Regions from separate parts of the Burkholderia sp. YHN3-13 genome, predicted to be linked through region 2. Evidence: predicted binding sites of a transcription regulator. Region 2 holds the regulator's gene; the other holds the start of a gene.
What was found. The regulator FliA, encoded in region 2, starts transcription of late flagellar genes. The targets are predictions, from matches to a motif close to CTAAAGTTTNNNNNNNNNNNGCCGNTA.
Positions count from the first base shown of each region.

Region 1: a site for FliA is predicted at 1,973-1,999, ahead of AC0KUR_RS21970 (DUF4088 family protein). Genes of this name have one in related genera too.

Region 1 covers NZ_JBVVNQ010000010.1:23,500-31,690, reverse strand. Annotated here, with positions in the region: gene AC0KUR_RS21985 (AraC family transcriptional regulator) at 1-776, shown strand, start outside; gene AC0KUR_RS21980 (AzlC family ABC transporter permease) at 864-1,616, shown strand; gene AC0KUR_RS21975 (AzlD domain-containing protein) at 1,613-1,951, shown strand; gene AC0KUR_RS21970 (DUF4088 family protein) at 2,113-2,898, shown strand; gene AC0KUR_RS21965 (hypothetical protein) at 3,027-3,428, opposite strand; gene AC0KUR_RS21960 (RNA-binding S4 domain-containing protein) at 3,698-3,916, shown strand; gene norM (multidrug efflux MATE transporter NorM) at 4,054-5,442, shown strand; gene fumC (class II fumarate hydratase) at 5,588-6,982, shown strand; gene AC0KUR_RS21945 (acyl-CoA thioesterase) at 7,029-7,541, opposite strand; gene AC0KUR_RS21940 (hypothetical protein) at 7,673-7,813, opposite strand; gene AC0KUR_RS21935 (ArsR/SmtB family transcription factor) at 8,000-8,191, shown strand, end outside.
Region 2 covers NZ_JBVVNQ010000018.1:78,703-86,893, reverse strand. Annotated here, with positions in the region: gene ahcY (adenosylhomocysteinase) at 1-1,276, opposite strand, end outside; S-adenosyl-L-homocysteine riboswitch at 1,309-1,433, opposite strand; gene AC0KUR_RS30240 (RNA polymerase sigma factor FliA) at 1,535-2,269, opposite strand; gene AC0KUR_RS30235 (nucleotide-binding protein) at 2,292-3,110, opposite strand; gene flhF (flagellar biosynthesis protein FlhF) at 3,103-4,887, opposite strand; gene flhA (flagellar biosynthesis protein FlhA) at 4,884-6,986, opposite strand; gene flhB (flagellar biosynthesis protein FlhB) at 7,063-8,191, opposite strand, start outside.

The DNA.
Region 1 (8,191 bases), on a different contig from region 2:
CGATCCCCGTGATTCTCGAAGGCGCGGAACGCTTCACCTATCGCGGCAACGGCTATGTCGCCGAAACGGGCACCGTGCCCGTGATCAATCCCGGCGAAGTGCATACGGGTTCGCGCGCAACCGACGAAGGCTGGTGCTATCGCGTCAGCTACCTGCCGGTCGAATTCGTCCACGGACTCGCGAGCGCGATCGCCGGCCGCCCGCAGGATGCGCCGTGGTTTGCCTCCGACGTGATTCGCGACGCCGATCTCGCCGCCCGGCTCACGCTCGCGCACCGGATGATGGAAGCTGGCAGCGAGCGCGCGCTGTCGTCGCATGCGCACGGGCAGCCGGCCGGCGATCCGGCAGCCGACGCACCGCGCATCTACGATCCGCTCGCCGCCGAAACGGCGATGCTCGACGCACTGTCGACGCTGATCGTGCGCCATGCCGACGCGCGGCCGCGACCGGCGCCGCTCGCGGCCGACGAACCGCGCGTCGACGCGATGCGCGAGCGGCTCGCGGCCGATCTCATGTGCACGGTGACGCTCGATGACGTCGCGCAGGCAGCCGGCCTGTCGCCGTTCCACGCGGCACGCCTGTTCACGCGCACCACCGGCATGCCGCCGCATGCGTGGCGCAACCAGTTGCGGCTGCAGCGCGCGCTGGCGCCGCTGCGCGCGGGCGTGCCCGTCGCCGACGTCGCGGCGGCCAGCGGCTTCGTCGACCAGAGCCACTTCACGCGACACTTCAAACGGATGTTCGGGGTTCCGCCCGGGCGCTGGCAGGCGAGCTGACGCGGCCGCCCACGCATTCGCGAGCGCAAGAACATACAAGCCGGCCCGCCACCGGCCCGCTATCCTCCCGTTCATGGAGGAGCCCCTTTGAACCCGACACCCGCCTCGCCCCCTCGCCGCCCGCTCAACGAATGGCTCGACGGCGCGCGCGACACGATTCCGATGATGATCGGCGCAGCACCGTTCGGCGTGATTTTCGGCACGCTCGTCGGCGGCGGCCCGCTCGCCGCATGGCACGGCGCACTGATGTCGCTCGCCGTGTTCGCGGGCTCCGCGCAATTCATCGCGCTCGGCCTGATCGCGGGCAGCGCGAGCTTCGTCGTCGTGCTCGCGACCACGCTGATCGTGAACCTGCGCCACCTGCTGTACAGCGCGACGCTCGCGCCCTACGTCGCACACCTGCCGTTGCGCTGGCGTGCCACGCTCGGCGCGTTGATGACCGACGAGGTGTTCGCGGTCGCCCATGCGCACTACCGGCACTTCGCGCCCGGCACGGTTGGCCCCCACTACTTTTTCGGCTCCGGGCTTGCGATGTACCTGAACTGGCAGGTCTGGACGCTCGCGGGCATCGGCTTCGGCGCGGCGTTCCCGGGCCTGCAGTCGCTCGGACTCGATTTCGCGATGGCGGCGACCTTCATCGCGATCGTGGTCCCGCAGCTCGGCACGTTGCGCTATTTCGCGGCGGCCACGACGGCCGGCACGCTCGCCTGCTTCTGGCAGGGCTGGCCGTACAAGCTCGGGCTGCTCGGCGCGGTCGCCGCCGGCGTCGCGATCGGCGTCACGCTCACGTTGCTGCACGAACGCAGGCGCACCGGCTCGCGCACGGAGGCGACATCGTGAGCTACGCGCTGCTGATCCTCGGAATGGCCGTCATCACCTACGCGATCCGCTCGACGCTGTTCCTGTTCGGCGAGCGGCTGACCTTCCCGCCGCTCGTGCGGACCGCGCTCGGCTTCGTGCCCGTGACCGTGCTGACGGCGATCATCGTGCCGATGACCGTCTCGCCGCACGGCGGCCCGGCCGAGCTGACCTGGCGCAATCCGCAGCTCGTCGGCGCGCTCGCCGCCGTGCTCGTGTCGGCGGCAACCCGCCGCCCGCTCGTGACGATCGCCGCGGGGCTCGCGGCGTTCTTCTTCTGGCAAGGGGTCGTGATCCCGCACTGGCTGCCCGCCTGAGCGGACGCTCTACCGCGCACGCTCAAGTTTCCGCCCGGCGCGCCGATATAGGGGATGAAGACCCGCCACCGGCCTCGGCGCGCACCGGTCAGTCGACGCTGCGCCCGCCCCGGTGCGCCGTGCCGGCCGTCGGCTTGCGCGGGCCGCCATCGAGACGATTCATGGGCCAGATCACCCTTTCCCTCAAGGACGACACGCTCGAGTCCCTGCGCAAGGACTACGACGCGTTCGTCCGCGTGTCGCTGAAACTCGACCCGCAGTTCGCGACACCGTCGTTCGAGGATTTCCTGCACGCCAAGCTGCTCGACAACATGGTGCCGCTGACCGAACACGCGGTGCAGCGGATGCTGCAGGGCGGCCAGTACGCATGGGCCAAGCGCACGCTCGACAAGGAGTTTCCGGACGTCGTCGCGATCCTGATGCGACAGGCCGGCGAATTCGGCTTCGGCTTCGCGTCGCGCTCCGAATGGACCCCCGACGAACTCGCGAAAGCGTGCCGCGACTGGGCGAAGGCGATCGTCGCCGAAGCGCAGGGCGACCCGTCGCTGATCGATCCGCTCGCGTCGCAGATCAAGGGCGCGGCGCAGGACATCCAGGCGCTCGAGGAGCTGATGCAGACGCCTGCGTGGCGGCTCGCCGAATCGTTGCGCCAGCGCATCTACGAGGCCAAGCTCGCGTGCGAGATGAGCGTCGGCAGCACCGCGCGCGACAAGCTCGGCGAACTGCGCGGGCTGCTGCGGCTGGGCCTTGCGCACGGCTCGTTCCAGAAGCAGGAAGCGCAGCAGATCATGGAATACCTGCGGCTGCTGAAGCCGGAGATCTTCGTCGAGGAACCGTACGACGTCTTCGCACGGCTCGCCGCGTGGCTGCGCAGCGTGTTCACGCCGGCCGCCGTGCGACCGTCGCAGGGACAACCGGGACAAGGGCAAGGACAGCGCCGGCCATGACCGCGCACCCATCCCGCTGACAGCATGAACCCATGAAAACGGCCCGGCTCGCATGACGCGAACCGGGCCGTCGGACCGCTGCCGGCGCGACGCCCAGGGGGCGAGCGTCCCGCGGCGCCGGGCGTCGCTTACTGCGTGGCGCCCTGGGCCGATGCACCGCCTTGCGCGCCGACCGACGCGCCGCCTTCGGTCGCTTCGCCGGCTTTCGCCTTGGCGGCGCCGACATGGCCCTTGGCCGACTTCGCGGCATGCTTCGTGTGCTTCTTGGCCGAATGGACGGCCGACGACGCGGTATCCTTCGCGCCGTCGGCTGCCGCGCCGACCGCATCGGTTGCGCCGCCGACCGCGTTGCCCGACGCGTTCGCGCCGGCGCTGCCCTGTACGCCTGCGCCGACACCTGCGGCCGGCGTCTGTGCCTGCACGCCGGCACCGGCTGCACCCTGCGCCGCCGTCCCCGTCTGGGCAAATGCGGCCGAAGTGGCGAACGCCGTCAGCGCGGCACCGATCAGCATCGTACGAATCTTGGACATGGCAATTCTCCTCGAGAAGTTGTGAGCCCGGACCGCTGCGATGCGGTCCGTCGCGTCCCCGCCGCAACACGCAGCAGGTACGACAAAAGACCCGCGGCGCGCCCGGCCGGTTCTCGAATCTCTCAGACTGTTACCCACCGTTTCATTTGCTGACGAATCGCTCACAGTCCTTAACAACTGCGGGCCGTGGCGGCCCGCGCTCGCGCGTCGGCCCGCGGTGCCGTATGATGCGGAGCGTTTCCTCCCGCGCCTTGCGCACCTCCTTCGTCATGCCCAACCTGGATTTCACGCTGACCGGCGAATACGTCGAGCTGCACAACCTTCTCAAGATCACCGGCCTCGCGGACAGCGGCGGGAGCGCGAAAGTGATCGTCGCGTCCGGCGCGGTCAAAGTCGACGGCGCGGTCGAGCTGCGCAAGACCTGCAAGATCCGCGCGGGCCAGGTCGTGCTGCTCGGCGACACGCGCATCGCGGTGCGCGAGGCCTAGCACCCGCGGCGTTCCCCCTGTCCGCGACATGGCCATCGGCGCACGCGTTCGACACCGTACGAATAAAGCCGTAACCTAGCCGTCTCTCAAAATAAATACATACAGCGCGGGCCCGCACCCGCGCGAGCGCCCATTCCATGTCGCATTCCGGTCTTACGCGGACGGCCGCCGCGCCGCCGTCGCTATCCAGTCACGCCGCCGATACCGCGCGCCTCGCCGCGCCACTCGCGATCGCGCAACTTTCCCAGATGGCGATGAGCGTCACCGACACGGTGCTGCTCGGTTCGCTCGGCCCCGATTCGCTCGCGGCGGGCGGGCTCGGCGCGAACTTCTTCTTCGTCATCGTCACGATCCTGCAGGGCGTGCTGTCGTCGGTCAGCGTGAGCGTCGCGCACGCGCGCGGCGCGCAGGCCGAGGACCGCGTGCCGCACATCTACTGGACGGGCTTCGCGCTGTCGGTGCTGCTCGCGATCCCGGCGATCGTCGCGCTGTCGCTGTCCGAACCGATCCTGCTGATGTTCCACGAGCCGCCGCTGCTCGCGCATCACGTCGGCGAATACACGGGCATCCTGCGCTACGCGGCGCTCGGCAGCCTGATCGGCGTCGGGCTGATGCGGGCATTCCTGCCGGCGATCGGTGCCGCGCGGCGGCTGCTGTGGGTGTCGATCGGCGGCGTCGGCGTCAACGGCGTGCTGAACTACGGGCTGATCCACGGCGCGTTCGGGCTGCCGCGCCTCGGTTTTCTCGGCTCGGCCGTCGCGACGACGATCACGATCTGGCTCACCGCGCTCGCCCTGATCTGGCTGCTGCACGGCCGGCGGCGCTTCCGCCATTTCGTGACCGCGTCGCGCCCGAAGCTGCCCACGATGGGCGAACTGATCGGCATCGGCTGGCCCGTCGCGATCACGTACGGGGTCGAATCGACGCTGTTCCTCGCCACCGGCCTCACGGTCGGCGTGCTGGGCGCGACGTCGCTTGCCGCGCACCAGATCGCGCTGAACGTCGCGTCGGTGTCGTTCATGGTGCCGCTCGCGATCGGCCAGGCCGCCAACGTGCGCGTCGGCTACTGGGTCGGCGCGGGTTCGCCCGTCGCCGCGCGGCACGCGGGCTTCGTCGCACTCGCGCTCGGCGTCGCGTTCATGTCGCTGTCGGGCGTCGTGATGATCGTCGCGCCGCATACGATCGTCGGCCTGTACCTGAATCTCGACGACCCGGCCAACGCGGCCACGGTGTCGCTCGCCGCCTCGCTGCTCGGCATCGCCGCGGTGTTCCAGATCGTCGACGGCATGCAGACCGTCGCGTCGGGCGCGCTGCGCGGCCTGAAGGACACGCGCATCCCGATGCTCGCGGCGACCTTCGGCTACTGGGGCATCGGCTTCCCGACCGGCTACTGGTTCGCGTTCCACGCGGGCCTCGGCGCACGCGGCCTGTGGTGGGGGCTCGCCGCCGGCCTCGCGAGCGTCGCCGCGCTGATGGCATGGCGCTTTCATCTGAAAACCGCGTCGCTCGTCGCGACGCGGCACTGAGCGCGACACGACGCGAAATCGCGACCGGCGCTATGCTTGTCGGCTGAACACCTCGAGACGCCGCGCGAGCGGCGCGACTGCCTCACGATACGCCTGATGCCGCGCGACGACGCGCGGCCTTTCCCCTTTCCAGGAGGAGTGCATCATGAACGAAGCAGTTCGGATGGAACGCGACACGTTCGGCGAAATCGCCGTGCCGGCCGACCGACTTTGGGGCGCGCAAACCGAGCGCTCGCTGCAGAATTTCCGGATCTCGACCGAGAAGCAGTCGCCCGAGCTGATCCACGCGCTGGCGATCGTCAAGCGCGCCGCGGCGGCCGTGAACCAGTCGCTCGGCGTGCTCGCCGACGACAAGGCGCGCGCGATCATCGACGCGGCCGACGAGATCATCGCCGGCAAGCATCCGCGCGAATTCCCGCTCGCGGTGTGGCAGACGGGCTCCGGCACGCAGACCAACATGAACCTCAACGAGGTGATCGCGAATCGCGCGAGCGAGCTGCTGGGCGGCGAGCGCGGCGAAGCGCGCAAGGTCCATCCGAACGACGACGTGAATCGCGGCCAGTCGTCGAACGACGTGTTCCCGACCGCGATGCACATCGCGGCCGCGTACGCGATCGTCAATCATCTGCTGCCGGCGCTGCGCACGCTGCGCGCGACGCTCGACGCGAAGTCGAAGGCGTTCGCCGACATCGTGAAGATCGGCCGCACCCACCTGCAGGACGCGACGCCGCTCACGCTCGGCCAGGAGTTTTCCGGCTACGTCGCGCAACTCGACCAGGGCATCCGTCACGTCGAATCGGCGCTGCCGCACCTGTACGAGCTCGCGCTCGGCGGCACCGCGGTCGGCACCGGGCTGAACGCGCATCCGGAGTTCGCGGTGCGCGTCGCCGACGAGATCGGCCGGCTCGCGAAGCTGCCGTTCGTGACGGCGCCGAGCAAGTTCGAGGTGATGGCGGCCGCCGATGCGCTGGTCTTCGCGCACGGCGCGCTGAAAACGGTCGCGGCGGGCCTGATGAAGATCGCGAACGACGTGCGCTGGCTCGCGAGCGGGCCGCGCTGCGGGCTCGGCGAACTGTCGATTCCGGAAAACGAGCCGGGCAGCTCGATCATGCCGGGCAAGGTGAACCCGACGCAGTCGGAAGCCGTGACGATGCTGTGCTGCCAGGTGTTCGGCAATGACGTCGCGGTCAACGTCGGCGGCGCGAGCGGCAATTTCGAGCTGAACGTGTTCCGGCCGATGATCGCGCACAACGTGCTGCAGTCGGTGCGGCTGCTCGCCGACGGCGCGCAGAGCTTCAACGACCACTGCGCGGTGGGCATCGAACCGAACCGCGCGCGGATCGACCTGCTGCTGAACGAGTCGCTGATGCTCGTGACGGCGCTCAATCCGCACATCGGCTACGACAAGTCCGCGCAGATCGCGAAGAAGGCGCACAAGGAAGGCACGACGCTGAAGGCGGCCGCGCTGGCGCTCGGCTACCTGACCGAGGCGGAATTCGATGCGTGGGTGCGCCCCGAGCAGATGATCGGGACGCGCTAGGGGCAGGACGACGGGCGCGGCGCGTCGAGCGCGGCGCCCGCTGCGGTCAGACCGTGCCCTTCGCGACTTCTTCCGGTTTCATCTCGACGATCTTGTCGAGCGCGGCCCGTACGTCGGCCGCATATTTCGCGAGTACCTTCTGCTCGTCGGTCTCGGGCACGAACGGCGGCACCGGCACCGGGTTGCCGTTCTCGTCGACCGCGACGAACACGACGAGGCAGTCGGTCGTCTGGCGCAGCACGCCGCCCTTCGGGTCCCCCGCGTGCACGGACACATGGATGTGCATGCTGGTGCGGCCCGTCGCCACGACGCGCGCCTTCAGCTCGACCAGGTTGCCGACCAGGATCGGACGCTGGAATCGGATGTTGCCGACACTGACCGTCACGCAATAGCGGCTCGACCAGACGGCCGCGCACGCATACGCGACCTCGTCGATCCACTTCATCAACGCGCCGCCGTGCACCTTGCCGCCGAAGTTCACGGACGAAGGCTCGGCGAGGAAGCGGAATACGGTTTCGGTACGGTCGAGGGCGGCCGGCACGGGGGACGGTTGGGGCATCGTTCTGGCTCCAGGCGGCAGGGGCGCTGTAATCGGGCCATTATACGTTGCAGTGCGGCAATGCGTCGCGGCCAGCGCCGCGTGACGCGGCCGCGGCGGCGCCACCCGCCCCGCGCACGCAGCGCCGCCGGTCAGCGGCGCACCGTGACGCCCTGGTCGATCGTCCCGTACATCTCGATACTGCCGCCCTGCCCGCCGGCGGCGCCCGCGCCGCCCTGCGCACAGGCCGCGCAGACGAGCGCGGCGGCCAACATGCAGAAAATCGTCTTCATCGTTGCATCGTGTCACATGCGGCGGCCCGCTGCCGCCGCGTCCGGCCCATTCTACGCGCGCCGCAACGGGCCGCAGCCAGGCTGCCGCGGGACGGCGCCGCCGCATCCGACATTTCATCCGGATACGAAACATCGAATGCGCACACCCACTACACTGCCCCTCATCCCGCTTGACGAGAGACGACGATGACCGATCAAGACGACCACCACTTTCCGGGCCTCAGCCGCATCGGCGCACTGATCGCCGACCCTGGCCGCGCCGCGATGCTGTGGGTGCTGATGGACGGCAGCGCGCGGCCGGCCGGCGAATTGACGATGATCGCGGGGCTGTCGCCGTCCGCGGCAAGCGCGCACCTCGCGCGGCTGACCGAAGGCGGC
Region 2 (8,191 bases):
GCACGTACACCTTGTTCTCGTACTCGTTGCCGCGCACGAACAGCTCGATCTGCGCGAGCGTCTGGTTCGCGAACGAGTTCGACATCACGAACGACGGGTGGCCGGTCGCGCAGCCGAGGTTCACGAGGCGGCCTTCCGCCAGCAGGATCACGCGCTTGCCGTCCGGGAAGATGATGTGGTCGACCTGCGGCTTGATGTTTTCCCACTGGTACTGGCGCGTCGACGCGACGTCGATTTCCGAGTCGAAGTGGCCGATGTTGCAGACGATCGCGTTGTGGCGCATCGCCTTCATGTGATCGTGGTTGATCACGTGGTAGTTGCCGGTCGCCGTCACGAAGATGTCGGCCTTGTCGGCCGCGTATTCCATCGTCACGACGCGGTAGCCTTCCATCGCCGCCTGCAGCGCGCAGATCGGATCGATTTCGGTGACCCACACGGTCGCGCCCAGGCCGCGCAGCGACTGCGCGCAGCCCTTGCCCACGTCGCCGTAGCCCGCGACGACCGCGACCTTGCCCGCGATCATCACGTCGGTCGCGCGCTTGATGCCGTCGACCAGCGATTCGCGGCAGCCGTACAGGTTGTCGAACTTCGACTTCGTGACCGAATCGTTCACGTTGAACGCCGGGAACGGCAGGCGGCCGTCCTTTTCCATCTGGTACAGGCGGTGCACGCCGGTCGTGGTTTCCTCGGTCACGCCCTTGATGTGCGCGAGGCGCTTCGAGTACCAGGTCGCATCGATGTCGAGGTGCTTCGCGATCGACTTGTACAACGCGACTTCTTCCTCGTTGGTCGGCTTCGCGATCACCGAACGGTCCTTCTCGGCCTTCGCGCCGAGGATCAGCAGCAGCGTTGCGTCGCCGCCGTCGTCCAGGATCATGTTCGCGAATTCGCCGTTCGGCCATTCGAAGATGCGGTGCGAGAACTCCCAGTATTCGTCGAGCGACTCGCCCTTGAACGCGAACACCGGCGTGCCGGCTTCGACGATCGCGGCCGCGGCGTGATCCTGCGTCGAGAAGATGTTGCACGAGGCCCAGCGGACGTCCGCGCCGAGCGCCTTCAGCGTCTCGATCAGCACGCCCGTCTGGATCGTCATGTGCAGCGAACCGGCGATGCGCGCGCCCTTCAGCGGCTGCTGCGCCTTGTATTCGTCGCGGATCTGCACGAGGCCCGGCATTTCGGTCTCGGCGACGTTGAGTTCCTTGCGGCCCCAGCCGGCCAGTGCCATGTCGGCGACGACGTAATCGTGGGAAGCCTTGGAATCGATAATGGCGTTCATCACGCCCTCCTTTCTAAAAAAGTTCTAGATTGGTGACGTGAGCGCCGTTCAGGAAGCGGGGCCGGCGCGACGATCGCTGAACGCGCCGCACGGCTGCTTGGTGAAGCCTTCCGAGCCTGGCGGACACGGACGGTCCGTCGCAACGCTCCTCGGAAAACGGAGGGGATTGTAGCAAATCGGCGCGCAAAATGCGCGAGCACGGCGACGCAAGCACGGCACAAGCGCGCGGCGTCGGCGCGCGTGGCCGCCCTGACAGGGTCAGGACTCCGCGCCGACCCAGGCCTGTTCGCGCAGCCGCGCGCGCAGGCGCGCGACGGCCTGGCTGTGCAGCTGGCACACGCGCGACTCGCTCACCTCGAGCACCGCGCCGATCTCGCGCAGATTCAGACCCCGTTCGTAGTACAGCGACATCAGCAGCTTCTCGCGCTCCGGCAGCCGCTCGATCGCCTCGACGAGCGCCTCGCGCAGGTGCTCGTCGAGCAGCGCCGACAGCGGATCGGCGTGATCGACGCGATAGCGGTCGAGAAACGGCTCGTCGTCGGCCGCGCGGTCGAAATCCTCGTAGTAGATGAGCTGGCTGCCGTGCAGGTCCTGCAGCATCCCCTGGTATTCGTCGAGCGGCATCTTCAGGTGCTCGGCGATCTCGGTCTCGCTCGCCGAGCGGCCGAGATGCTGCTCGACCTGGTGCACCGCGTGCTCGACCTCGCGCGACGTCTTGCGCAGGCTGCGCGGCAGCCAGTCGTTGCTGCGCAGCTCGTCGAGCATCGCGCCGCGGATGCGCTGCGTCGCGTAGGTCTCGAACTGCGCGCCCTGGTCTTCCTTGTAGCGGCCGGCCGCGTCCATCAGGCCGATCATGCCGGCCTGGATCAGATCGTCGAGGTCGACGCTCGCCGGCATCTTCGCGACGAGCTGCAGCCCGAGGCGACGCACGAGCGGCGCATATTGCGCGAGCACGTCGGCCTGGGACATCTTTCCTTGAGCGTTGTACATCATGGCTCTCTCCTTCCGGTGGCGCTCACGCGGCGTGTGCCGCGCCGGCCTCATACGACGGCTTGCCGCCCGCGTGGACCGCGCGCCCCGTGCCCGGCCGCGGGCGCATCGGCCAGTACAGCAGGTCGGCGGCAATCTGCCGGTAGTCGCGCGCAGCCGGCGACGACGGGAACGCATCGACCACCGCGTGCATCAGTTCGCGCGCATGCTCGACGAGCGGATCGGCGCTCACGCAGCCCGCGTCGGCGATCGACACGGTCAGGTAGCGGCTCGCGACGCCCGCGAGGTTGTCGAAGGCCGTCTTCGCGTCCGCGTGGCTGCCGACGTGATTGGTCAGCACGCGGAACTGCGCGAACGCGTGCGCGAAATGCAGCCGCTTCATGCATGCGTACGCCTCGGTGATCGCCTGCGCGGCGACCCGCGTGACGACCAGCACGTCGTGGGCCTCGCGGGCGAGCGCCGAGAACGAACCGTCGGCGCCGAGCTGCGCGTCGACCAGCACGATGTCGGCCGGGCCGTCGATGAAATCGCTCAACTGCGCGTCGCTGTAGCCGGCACGCGCGAGCCGCGCGGCCGCGCACAGGCCGAAGCCGGCAGCCACCCGCGTGCGTTCGCCGTCGCGCAGCCACGCGCCCGCCAGGGTCGCGCTGGCCGAATGCACGTCGGCGCGTTCGTCGACGACGAGCACGTCCTTGCCGAGCGACGCGAGCGCCGTCGCCAGATTCACGATGGCGGACGTGCAGCCCACCCCCGTCGGCCCGCCCGTCACCGCGACGATGCGCGACGCGCGCCCGGCCAGCAGGCGCCGCAGCCCTTCGGCCTGGTCGATGATCCGTTTATCCAAATCGCACCTCGTGCAGCTCGGCGGTGGAACGTGCGGTCAGTGCGGAAAGCAGCGTCGGCATGTCCTCGTCTTGCGGCACGAAGGGGGAGCCGTCGCGCGGCACACAGAACGCGCTCTTCAGCAGGAATTTGGTCGAGGCGACGTACAGGTTCTCCGGCACCTTCTGGCCGGTCGACACGTAGTGGACCGGCAGCTTGTAGCGGATCACCGTGTCGAGCACGCCGCCGAGGTGGGTCGCCTCGTCGAGTTTCGTGAGGATGCAGCCGGCGAGATCGGAGGATGCCGCGTGCGGATGCTCGCCCGCGCTGCGGTATGCCTGCACGACTTCGTTGAGCGTGTCGCCGTGGCTCGTCGCGTTGAGCAGCAGCAGGCGCTGCACCGGCGCGTTCGCGCCGTGCAGCATCGCGATCTGGTCGGACACCGCGCGGTCGCGCTGGCTCATGCCGATCGTGTCGATCAGCACGATGTGCTTGTTGCGCAGCTCGGACAGCGCGAGCGCGAGATCGCCCGCATCCTTCACCGCGTGCACCGGCACGCCGAGGATCTTGCCGAAGATGCGCAACTGCTCGTGGCCGCCGATCCGGTAGCTGTCGGTGGTCAGCAGCGCGACCTTGCTCGCGCCGAAGCGCATCACGCAGCGCGCGGCCAGCTTCGCGGTGGTGGTCGTCTTGCCGACGCCCGTCGGCCCCATCAGCGCGAACACGCCGCCGCGCTCCATCAGCGCGTCCTCGCTGTCGAGCACCGGCAGATTCGACGCGAGCACCGACTGCGCCCATTCGGCGGCCTGTTCGAAGGTCTGCGTGCCGTCGCCGGACGGCAGGTTGTCGACCAGCATCCGCACGAGCTGCGCGGAGAAGCCGGCCGCGAACAGGTGCTTCGTCAGCGCGCCGTGCACGGCGCTGCGACGCTGGCGGTCGTGCCACTTCAGGCTGTCGAACTGCTCTTCCATCATCCCGCGCAGTTCGCCGAGTTCCTGCATCACCGTGTCGTTGACGATCCGCTCGATGCGCGACTTCACCGCGTCGGCCACCGCGGCGGCCGTGTCGGCGGACAGGCGCGTGCGCTCGGCCGTCTTTGCCGCGTGCGCGGCGCCCGTGTCGGGCGCGCGGGAGGCGGCCGGCATCCGGCGCTCGGCGTCGCGCACGATGTCGCGCGCCCAGTCGGGCGGCGTCGCGCGCGCGGCGGCCTGCGGCGCGGGTGCGCTCGCGGGCGGCGTGGCCGGCGCCTGCGCGCGTGCGATCAGCGCGTCGCGCTGCTGCGTCAGGCGCTTCGCGTGCTCGACCAGCCAGGGGGCGGGTTCGGCCGCGCCGGCGGCCGGGGTGTCGGCGGCGATGCCGGCGGCGGGCGTGGCGATCGGCGGCGAGGCCGCAGCCGGCGGCATGCCGGCCGGCGCATCCGCATCGAGCGCCGACGCGTGCGCGTCCGGCTCCTCCGCGTCGGCGCTCGCGCCGAACACGGACGAGAACACGTCCGGCAGCCCGCCTTCGCCGGCGGCATAAGGATTCATGACCGGGCGCGCCGGTACCGCGCCCGGGCGCGACACGATGCCCGGCACGGCGGCGGCCGGCACGGATTCCGGCAGGCGCGGCGTGGCGAGGCGCGAGCGGGCGGCCGGCGGCGTCACCGCGGCCAGGTCCGAATCGGCGAGTGCAACGATTTCGACGCTGCCGTCATCGAGCGTGCGGTTCGACAGCACGACCGCGTCGGCGCCGAGCGCCTCGCGCACGAGACGAAGTGCGTCGCGGCTCGTTGCGCCGGTGAATTTGCGAATGTTCAAGCGGAACCCCCGATGACGTTAACGACCTTGATCGTGCGTGTGTCCGGCACTTCGGCATACGACAGCACTTTCAATTGCGGCAGGCTGCGGCGCAGGAAACGCGCGAGCATCGCGCGCAGCGCGTGCTGCACGAGCAGCACGGGCGGCAGCCCGAGATTCTGTTGACGCAGCATCGCTTGCTGCGTGCCGGTCAGAAGGTTGTGCGCGAGGCCGGGTTCGAGGCCCGGGTTCGCGCCGGTGGCGAGCGCCTGCGACAGCACGCGCTCGAGATTCGCATCGAGGCCCATCACCTGCATTTCGCCGGCGCCCGGATACCACTGCTGCGTGATCGCGCGGCCGAGCGAGAGCCGCACCGCGGCCGTGATCTCGTACGCGTCGCCGCGGCCCGCGTGTTCGGACACGGCCTCGAGGATCGTGCGCATGTCGCGGATCGGCACGCCTTCCTCGAGCAGGTTCTGCAGCACCTTCTGCAGCGTCGTCAGCGAAATCGTCTTCGGCACGAGGTCCTCGACGAGCGACGGCGCGTCCTTGCCGGTGCGCTCGATGAGTGCCTGCACTTCCTGGCGGCCGAGCAGTTCGGCCGCGTGCTGGACGACGAGATGGTTCAGGTGCGTCGCGACGACCGTGCTCGCGTCGACCACCGTGTAGCCGTACACCTGCGCCTGCTCGCGCAGCGCGACGTCGATCCACACGGCCGGCAGCCCGAACGCGGGATCCTGCGTGACCGCGCCCGGCAGCGCGGCCGTCACCTGGCCCGGGTTGATCGCGAGCCACTGGCCCGGGAACACTTCGCCGACGCCGATCTCGACGCCCTTCAGCGCGATCCGGTACGCGTTCGGCCGCAGCTCGAGGTTGTCGCGGATATGGATCACCGGCGGCAGGAAGCCGATCTCCTGCGCGAATTTCTTGCGGATGCTCTTGATGCGCTTGAGCAGCTCGCCGTCGCTGCCCTTGTCGACAAGCGGGATCAGCCGGTAGCCGACTTCGAGGCCGAGCGGATCGATCAGCTGCACGTCGTCCCAGGTTGCCTCGTGGCTGTCGGACGGCAGCACCGCGGGCGGCGCGATGTCGGTCACGTCGCCGGCCGCCTTGCGGGCCGCCGCGCGCCGGGTCAGCGCGCGGGCCAGCCAGATCGCGCCGCCGCCGAGCGCGAGAAACGCGAAGTGCGGCATCCCCGGGATCAGCCCCATGACCACGATGATCACGCCGGTGATCGTCAGCACGCGCGGGTTCGTGAACAGCTGGCCGGTGATCTGCGTGCCGATGTCCTCGTCGGTCGCGACACGCGACACGATCACGCCGGCTGCAGTCGAGATCACGAGCGACGGGATCTGCGCGACGAGGCCGTCGCCGATCGTCAGCAGCGTGTAGTTCGTGCCGGCCGCGGCGAACGACATGTCGTGCTGGACCATCCCGACGATCAGCCCGCCGATCACGTTGATCGCCATGATGATCAGGCCGGCGATCGCATCGCCGCGCACGAACTTCGACGCGCCGTCCATCGACCCGTAGAACTCGGCTTCCTGCGACACGGCGAGACGCCGCTTGCGCGCCTGTTCCTCGTTGATGAGGCCCGCGTTCAGATCGGCGTCGATCGCCATCTGCTTGCCGGGCATCGCGTCGAGCGTGAAGCGCGCGGACACTTCGGCGATCCGCCCCGCGCCCTTCGTGATCACCATGAAGTTGATGATCATCAGGATCACGAACACGACGATGCCGACCGCGAAATTGCCGCCGACGAGGAAGTGGCCGAACGCCTCGATCACCTGGCCGGCGGCGTCCGGCCCGGTGTGGCCCTCGAGCAGCACGACGCGCGTCGACGCGACGTTCAGCGACAGGCGCAGCAGCGTCGAGAACAGCAGCACGCTCGGGAACGCCGCGAAGTCGAGCGGCTTCATCGTGTACATGCTGACGAGCAGCACCATCACCGACAGCGCGATGTTGAACGTGAACAGCAGATCCAGCAGCATCGGCGGCAGCGGCAGGATCATCATCCCCAGGATCATGCAGATGAGGATCGGGCCCGCGAGCGCGCGCAGGTTCGTGCCGGCGAACGGGTTCTGGCGCTTGGCGAACAGGCCGGTGGTCGGGGTGCTCATGCTGCCTCCGGCCGGGCCGCGTCAGGGGCGGTAGCCGCTACGGGGAACGGCGCGCGCGGGTGAGCGTGGGGGCGGATCATTGCGACGCTCCTTGCTGGCCGAGCGTGTCCTCGGCTTCCTCGCGTTCGTCGCCGGCGGCGACCGACGTGCCCTTGTCGAGTTCGGCCGGCACGTCGAGATCGACCGGCACCGCCGGAAACGCGCCGCCTTCCGAGCGGAAGCGCTTGAGCTGGTAGACCCACGCGAGCACCTCGGCGACGGCCGAGTACAGCGAGCCGGGGATCTCGCGCTCGAGTTCGACGTTGTGATACAGCGCACGCGCGAGCGGCGGCGCCTCGAGCAACGGCACGTTGTGTTCGGCCGCGAGTTCGCGGATGCGCGCCGCGACGAGGTTCACGCCCTTCGCGACGACCTTCGGCGCGCGCATCTCGCCGTCCGTGTATTGCAGCGCGACGGCGAAGTGCGTCGGGTTCGTGACGACCACGTCGGCCTTCGGCACGGCCGCCATCATCCGGCGGCGCGCGATCGCGCGCTGCTGCTGGCGGATCCGCCCCTTCACGTGCGGATCGCCTTCGTTCTCGCGATGCTCGCGCTTCACTTCTTCCTTCGTCATGCGCAACTTCTTGTTGTACTGCCAGATTTGGTAAGGCACATCGAGCGCGGCGACCACCAGCATCCCGGCGACCGTCGTGCCGCAGCACACGGCGACCAGGTGCAGCGCGTCGGGGAGCGCGACGCCGAGCGGCTGCGTCGCGAGGCCGAGCAGTTCGTCCTTGCTGCGCCAGATCGCGACGCCGCCGATCCCGCCGACGACGATCGTCTTCGCGACCGACATCCCGAGCTGGATCGGCCCCTGGATCGAGAAGATCCGGCCGAGGCCCGAGATCGGGTTCAGGCGGTCGAACTTCAGCTCGAACGTCTTCTGCGAGATCAGCCAGCCGCCGAGCGCCATCGGCGCGAGCAGCGCGGCGAGACCGGTGAGCGCGAGGATCGGCAGCAGCGCGGTGAGGCCCTCGAGGCTCGCGCTGCCGGCCGCCGACAGCATCCGGTTCGTGTCGAATGCGGTCGCGCGATCGAACGTGAACGCGCCGCGCAGCATCGTCTGCAGATGCGCGCCCGACGGGCCCGCGAGCAGCCATGCGCCGTAGAACCCGGCCGCGAGCAGCGCGAACGAAGCCAGCTCGCGCGAACGCGCGACCTGCCCC